DNA from 2 places in the Franconibacter pulveris genome. Region 2 is predicted to be linked to the other one. Evidence: predicted binding sites of a transcription regulator. Region 2 holds the regulator's gene; the other holds the start of a gene.

Region 1 (3,665 bases), 690 kb from region 2:
CGGCTGATGCGCCTGGTTAATGGAGCCTGGGCCGAGCACCAGCGTCGGGCAGAGCGTCTGGATAAACGGCGCTTCGGTGCAGTAGTTCACCACGTCGGTTTGCGCGCCGAGCAGCTTTTCCACCACCTGCACCAGTTGATGATCCGGCGGGCATTCGTAGCCCGGGATCGGCGGGTGCAGCTCAGCCACGTTGATGCGTCCCGGCCAGCGCAGGCTCACCGGCTCCAGCGCGTCATTCAGCAGGCCGTTTAAGTCGTCCAGCGTCATGCCAGGCAGCGGGCGGATATCCATATGCAGTTCGCAACAGGCGCAGATGCGGTTAGCCGCGTCGCCGCCGTGAATGTGGCCGAGGTTAAGCGTCGGATAAGGCACGGTGAAGGCGTCGTAGTGATAGCGCGCTTTCAGGTTGTCGCGCAGCGCCATGATGTGCGTAATGGCTTCATGCATCAGCTCAATGGCGTTCACGCCGCGCGCCGGGTCGCTGGAGTGGCCCGACTGGCCCAGCACGCGAATAGCGCTGGAAATGTGGCCTTTATGCGCGCGAACCGGCTGCAGCGACGTGGGTTCGCCGATGATGGCGCAGTCGGGGCGAAGCGCGGTGGTTTCAGAGAAATAGCGTGCGCCTGCCATGGTGGTCTCTTCATCGGCGGTCGCCAGAATATAGAGCGGCTTTTTCAGCTGCGTTACGTCCACATCCCGCAGCGCATCGAGGATGAACGCGAAGAAACCTTTCATGTCGGCGGTGCCAAGGCCGTAAAGCTTATTGTCATGCTCGGTGAGGGTAAACGGGTCGCGCGTCCAGCGTCCGTCATCGAACGGTACGGTATCGGTATGGCCCGCCAGCAACAGGCCGCCCGCGCCGTTTCCGGTGCTGGCGAGCAGGTTGAACTTGTTGCGCGTGCCGGGCACCGGCTGCACTTCCACATTGAACCCCAGTTCGTGAAACCATCCCGCCAGCAGATTGATTAAAGACTCATTGCTCTGATCCAGCGCAGCGTCGGTGGCGCTGATGGACGGCGTGGCGATCAACGCACGGTAAATCTCGATAAATGGCGGTAATTTCGTTTTCACTGTTGACATACCTTAGGTCGGATAGTATCAATATTCATGCAATATTAGTGAATAAAAATACATTAACGTTGAGCGTAAGGGAACTGCAGGGTTCCGGTCATGCGAACCACGCTCGCGAACACGGCTAAGGCCTGCGGCCAACGCCTTAAGCAAATGACGGTAAGAAGGTAAACAGCCCCGATGTTGAACACGCTGATTGTTGGCGCCAGCGGTTATGCCGGCGCAGAGCTTGCGACCTACGTGAATCGCCATCCGCATATGAACATAACCGCTTTGACGGTCTCAGCGCAAAGCAATGATGCAGGAAAATTGCTCTCCGATTTGCATCCGCAGCTGAAGGACATTCTCGATCTGCCGCTGCAGCCGATGTCCGACATCAGTGAGTTCACCAGGGACCTGGACGTGGTGTTTCTCGCCACCGCCCACGAGGTGAGCCACGATTTAGCGCCGCAGTTTCTGGAAGCGGGCTGCGTGGTGTTCGACCTCTCCGGTGCTTTTCGCGTTAACGACGCGGCCTTCTACGACAAATTTTATGGCTTCACCCATCAGCATCCGGCTCTGTTGGAGCAGGCGGTTTACGGCCTTGCCGAGTGGAACGTGGAGAAGCTGAAAGAGGCGAAGCTGGTTGCCGTGCCGGGCTGCTACCCGACGGCGGCGCAGCTCTCCTTAAAACCGCTTATCGACAACGGCCTGCTTGATCTCAGCCAGTGGCCGGTTATCAACGCCACCAGCGGCGTGAGCGGGGCAGGGCGCAAGGCGGCGATATCTAACAGCTTCTGCGAGGTGAGCCTGCAGCCGTACGGCATGTTCAACCATCGCCATCAGCCGGAAATCGCTACCCATCTGGGGACAGAGGTGATTTTTACGCCGCACCTCGGCAACTTCCCGCGCGGCATTCTGGAAACCATTACCTGCCGCCTGAAGCCGGGCGTTACCCAGGCGCAGGTGACGGAGGCGTTCCAGCAGGCGTATGCCGATAAACCGCTGGTGCGCCTGTATGAGAAAGGGGTGCCGGCGCTGAAAAATGTGGTGGGCCTGCCGTTCTGCGATATCGGCTTCGCCATGCAGGGCGAGCATCTCATCGTGGTAGCGGCCGAAGACAACCTGCTGAAAGGGGCGTCGGCGCAGGCGATGCAGTGCGCGAATATTCGCTTTGGTTTTACTGAAACGCAGTCTCTTATTTAACCGATAGTCAGGTGAGATGATGAACCCGTTAATTATTAAATTAGGTGGCGTGTTGCTGGACAGCGAAGAGGCGCTGGAGCGTCTGTTCACCGCGCTGGTGAACTACCGCGAGTCCCACCAGCGTCCGCTGGTCATCGTTCACGGCGGCGGCTGCGTGGTGGATGAGCTGATGAAAAAGCTCAACCTGCCGGTGCAGAAAAAAGATGGCCTGCGCGTTACGCCTGCTGACCAAATCGACATTATCACCGGCGCGCTGGCGGGCTCCGCCAACAAAACGCTGCTCGCCTGGTCGAAAAAACATGCTATTCCCGCCGTCGGCCTTTATCTCGGCGATGGCGACAGCGTCAACGTGACGCAGCTTGATGAGGCGCTGGGCCACGTAGGCCAGGCGCAGCCGGGTTCGCCGAAGCTGATTAATACGCTGCTCGACGCAGGCTTCCTGCCGGTGGTGAGCTCCATCGGCGTGACGGAAGCGGGCGAGCTGATGAACGTCAACGCCGACCAGGCGGCGACGGCGCTGGCGGCGACGCTTGGCGCGGATTTGATCCTGCTCTCCGACGTGAGCGGCATCCTGGACGGCAAAGGCCAGCGCATCGCTGAGATGACCGCCGCCAAAGCGGAACAGCTTATCGCCCAGGGCATCATCACCGACGGCATGATTGTTAAAGTTCACGCGGCGCTGGACGCCGCCCGCACGCTGGGCCGCCCGGTGGATATCGCCTCCTGGCGCCACGCGGAGCAGCTGCCCGCACTATTTAATGGCGTGTCCATCGGCACGCGCATTTTAGCCTAATTAAAAGTTTCTAAAGGAAAACGACAATGCAAAATCACGGCATCAAAAAAGTTGTTCTTGCCTACTCCGGCGGCCTGGATACCTCCGCCATCATTCCATGGCTGAAAGAGAACTATGAAGGCTGCGACGTGGTCGCCTGCGTGGTGGATATCGGCCAGGATCGCGACGACCTGAAAGGCGTTGAACAAAAAGCCCTGCGCTCCGGCGCCTCTGAATGCTACGTCGTCGATGCGCGTGAAGAGTTCATCAAAGATTACGTTTACCCGGTGCTGCAGACCGGCGCGCTGTATGAAGGCAGCTACCTGCTCGGCACCTCCATGGCGCGTCCGCTGATCGCGAAAGCGCTGGTGGACGTGGCGAACAAAGTGGGCGCGGACGCGCTCTGCCATGGCGCGACCGGTAAAGGCAACGACCAGGTGCGTTTCGAATCCGCCTGGGCGGCGCTGGCGCCGAACCTGAAAGTGATCGCCCCGTGGCGCGAGTGGAACCTGCGTTCCCGTGAAGCGCTGCTGGATTACCTGAAAGAGCGTGATATCCCGACCACCGCCACGCTTGAGAAAATCTACAGCCGTGACGAGAACGCCTGGCACATTTCCACCGAAGGCGGCGTGCTGGA
Region 2 (3,665 bases):
CAGGACGGGATTTACGAGCGCTTCGTGAATCAGCTGGCGGAAGCGGTTAAGGCGCTTAAAGTCGGCAACGGCATGGAAGACGGCGTGGTCGTCGGCCCGCTGATTGAACAATCCGCCGTGGATAAAGTACGTGAACACGTCGAAGACGCGGTAGCGAAAGGGGCAAAAGTGCTGGTGGGCGGCAAGCCGCACGAACTGGGCGGCAACTTCTGGCAACCTACCGTCCTGATTGACGCCAACGACGAGATGAAGCTTTCGCAGGAAGAGACGTTTGGTCCGCTGGCGGCCTGCTTCCGTTTTAAAACGGAAGAGGAGGTGATTCAGCGCGCCAACAATACCCCTTATGGCCTTGCGGCTTACTTCTACACGCAAAACCTGCAGCGCGTTTTCCGCGTTTCCCAGCAGATTGAGAGCGGCATGATAGGCATTAACGAATGTGCGGTATCAACGGAACTGGGGCCGTTTGGCGGAGTGAAAGAGTCCGGTCTGGGACGCGAAGGGTCAGTGCTGGGGCTGGAAGAGTTTATGGAAGTGAAAACCCTGCATCTGGGCGGACTCTGAAACAGAGGGCGGCCTGCGGGCCGCTCCATAGACCGGTGACGCAGCATGAAAATCTACACCTTCGATTTCGATGAAATTACCGATCAGGCGGATTTTTACCGGGAGTTTTCCCGCACTTTTGGTCTGGCCAAAAATCAGGTAAGCGATCTGGATGCGCTATGGGAGGTGGTAACCGAAGGGGGATTGCCGCTGCCGCTGGAGATAGAGTTTGTGCATCTGGGAGAGGAGCAGCGTCGGCGTTATGGGGCGCTGATTTTGCTGTTTGACGAAGCAGAAGAGGAGCTGGAAGGTCAGCTCCGCTTCAATGTACGTCATTCAACATAGGACAGGCACTTAAAAAGGCCCCTGCGAAAACAGGGGCAAGTCGTCAGACAAGACGACGAGGGTTACTTATACAGTTCAGCGGTGGCGTGCCAGTGGTCACCCTGAGTCAGTTCAGTGATGCGATAGCTGCTGGCGCCTTCTTTTTCCGCTTTTTCCGCCAGCTGCTGGCGAATATCCATCGGCGCGCCCGTTACCTGAGTTACAGAAACGCTGCCCATCGGCTGGAGGTTTTGCGCCTGCTGGGCGTTAACTTGTTGTACTGCGGCGCTGGCGCCAAAAGAGATAATTGAGGCCAGGCCCAGAGCTGCGATGGTAAATGGGGTTTTCATTGTCTTAACTCCTCGTCAAGGCACCCAACGGCCGGAAGGGTTGGAACGCTATTTTTCTGCTTAAGGCCGTTGCGTGCGTTTATGGCTATTCAGAACTTTTACTTTTAACGCTTTGTTTATTTGTAGAGCTCAGCGGTAGCGTGCCAGTGGTCGCCGGTACGCGCTTCGATGATGCGATAAGCAGACGCGCCTTTTTCCTGCGCTTTCTGATCCAGCATGTCGTGCATATCCATCGGGACGCTGCCTACCGCGTCAACGGTGACAGTACCGATAGCCTGGCGGTTTTGCGCCTGGTCGGCGTTGATGGAAGATGCTGCGAAAGCACCGAAAGAAAGCATAGAAAGGACAGTTGCGGCTGCTACGGTAGATTTAATGTTCATATTGTTTACCTCGTCGTATTTATTATTACTGGTCACTGTTCCGTGACCCTCATCACAAAAACAAGTATACACTAGTCACCCGAAAAATTAATAACAGGCTAATGGTTTCCTATGAAACTTTGAGCCTGGAGTGATGATTATTTATTACCGAACGTTATAAAAATGGCTGTAATTTAGCCAATATTTTTCTTTATTTCATATAAATCAATAGCATATTTGATTTTCGCAATTTGTGCGGTTTTCTTTGTCTAATACGCTGGGTGAATGGTTTTTAGCAGACGAAGCGACTGGTTAAGCGGGAGATGACAGAACAAGGTAAAAGAAGGGAAGAATGCTCCCGCTACGATATAGCGGGAGCGGGGCATCAGAGTTCCTGTTCGAAAAGCACCAGGATGGCTTCGTAAAGCTCTTTGACCGTGAAGCCGCGCGCGGGCGTAGTGAAGATAGTATCGTCCCCTGCGATGGTGCCGAGGATGCCTTCCGCTTTGCCGAGGGAATCCAGCAGGCGAGCAATCAGCTGCGCCGCGCCTGGGCTTGTGTGAATGACAACCACGGCGTCGTTATAGTCGATATCCAGCACCAGGTTTTTAAGCGGGCTGGACGTGGTCGGTACGCCAAGTTCAACCGGCAGGCAGTAAACCATCTCCATTTTGGCGTTGCGGGTGCGCACGGCGCCAAACTTGGTCAACATGCGGGAGACTTTTGACTGGTTGATATTCTCAAAGCCTTCGTCCTGCAGCGCCTGGACAATTTCACCCTGTGAACTGAATTTTTCTTCTTTGAGTAATGCTTTAAAAGCTTTAACTAACTCTTCTTGTTTTGCGGAGCTGCGCATACGTCACCCGTGGTCAGGCCAATAAGAACAACATTATTATGCATAAAATTGAATTTTTATGCAAATTATCTGCCGTAAACGGGGCTGAAATAATGTTATGAAAGCGGCGGATTTTATCAAATTTTGTTATCAAGGAACATGCCTGCGTCACGACTCGAAAATAAGCGATAAAGTAAAACAATTGTTATCAAAATGATGTTGTTTTGCTGTCGCGAGAGGGTGTAATGTAACCGCCTGTTGATATGTTGCTCCGGTAGTGACCCGGCGAGCCCGATAGTCTCCATGCACCGGTAAAGCCGCCGCATCGCTTTCAGTAAAGCGCGTCAGGAGTCGCAAACTGAAGGCCAGAAGATTGTACTCATTTCAGCTCTGAATGATTATGGTCGCCACCAATGGAGTAACGGCACACTTTTGCTCACCATAATAAGGAGTTTAGGATGAAAGTTGCAGTCCTCGGCGCGGCAGGTGGTATTGGCCAGGCGCTTGCCCTTCTACTCAAGACCCAACTGCCTTCAGGTTCAGAACTCTCTCTGTATGACATCGCACCGGTTACCCCAGGGGTAGCGGTTGACCTGAGTCATATCCCTACCGACGTAAAAATCAAAGGCTTCTCCGGCGAAGACGCCACCCCTGCGCTGGAAGGCGCCGACGTGGTGCTGATCTCCGCAGGCGTGGCGCGTAAGCCGGGCATGGACCGTTCCGATCTCTTTAACGTGAACGCTGGCATCGTGAAAAACCTGGTTCAGCAGATAGCGACGACCTGCCCGAAAGCCTGTATCGGCATCATCACCAACCCGGTTAACACCACCGTGGCGATTGCTGCGGAAGTGCTGAAAAAAGCGGGCGTGTACGATAAGAACAAACTGTTCGGCGTGACCACGCTGGATATCATTCGCTCCAATACCTTTGTGGCGGAGTTGAAAGGCAAGCAGCCGACCGATATCGACGTACCGGTTATCGGCGGTCACTCTGGCATGACCATTCTGCCGCTGCTGTCGCAGATCCCGGGCGTCAGCTTCTCCGAGCAGGAAGTGGCCGACCTGACCAAACGTATCCAGAACGCGGGCACCGAAGTGGTGGAAGCGAAAGCGGGCGGGGGCTCTGCAACCCTCTCTATGGGCCAGGCGGCGGCGCGCTTTGGGCTTTCGCTGGTGCGCGCATTGCAAGGCGAGCAGGGCGTAGTCGAGTGCGCTTATGTGGAAGGCGACGGCGAATACGCTCGCTTCTTCTCTCAGC

Evidence for each region. Region 2 encodes ArgR, which controls arginine synthesis, uptake and breakdown. Its sites were predicted from a motif close to ANTGAATAAAAATACANT; they were not measured.
Region 1: the regulator ArgR is predicted to act here: its motif matches at 1,118-1,135, upstream of argC (N-acetyl-gamma-glutamyl-phosphate reductase).

Annotation. Positions count from the first base shown of each region.
Region 1 covers NZ_CM165555.1:162,963-166,627, forward strand. The annotation lists gene argE (acetylornithine deacetylase) at 1-1,071, opposite strand, end outside; gene argC (N-acetyl-gamma-glutamyl-phosphate reductase) at 1,252-2,256, shown strand; gene argB (acetylglutamate kinase) at 2,273-3,049, shown strand; gene ACU4F7_RS00870 (argininosuccinate synthase) at 3,076-3,665, shown strand, end outside.
Region 2 covers NZ_CM165555.1:4,161,068-4,164,732, reverse strand. The annotation lists gene ACU4F7_RS19655 (NAD-dependent succinate-semialdehyde dehydrogenase) at 1-561, shown strand, start outside; gene ACU4F7_RS19650 (barstar family protein) at 607-885, shown strand; gene yhcN (peroxide/acid stress response protein YhcN) at 948-1,214, opposite strand; gene yhcN (peroxide/acid stress response protein YhcN) at 1,331-1,594, opposite strand; gene argR (transcriptional regulator ArgR) at 1,959-2,429, opposite strand; gene mdh (malate dehydrogenase) at 2,867-3,665, shown strand, end outside.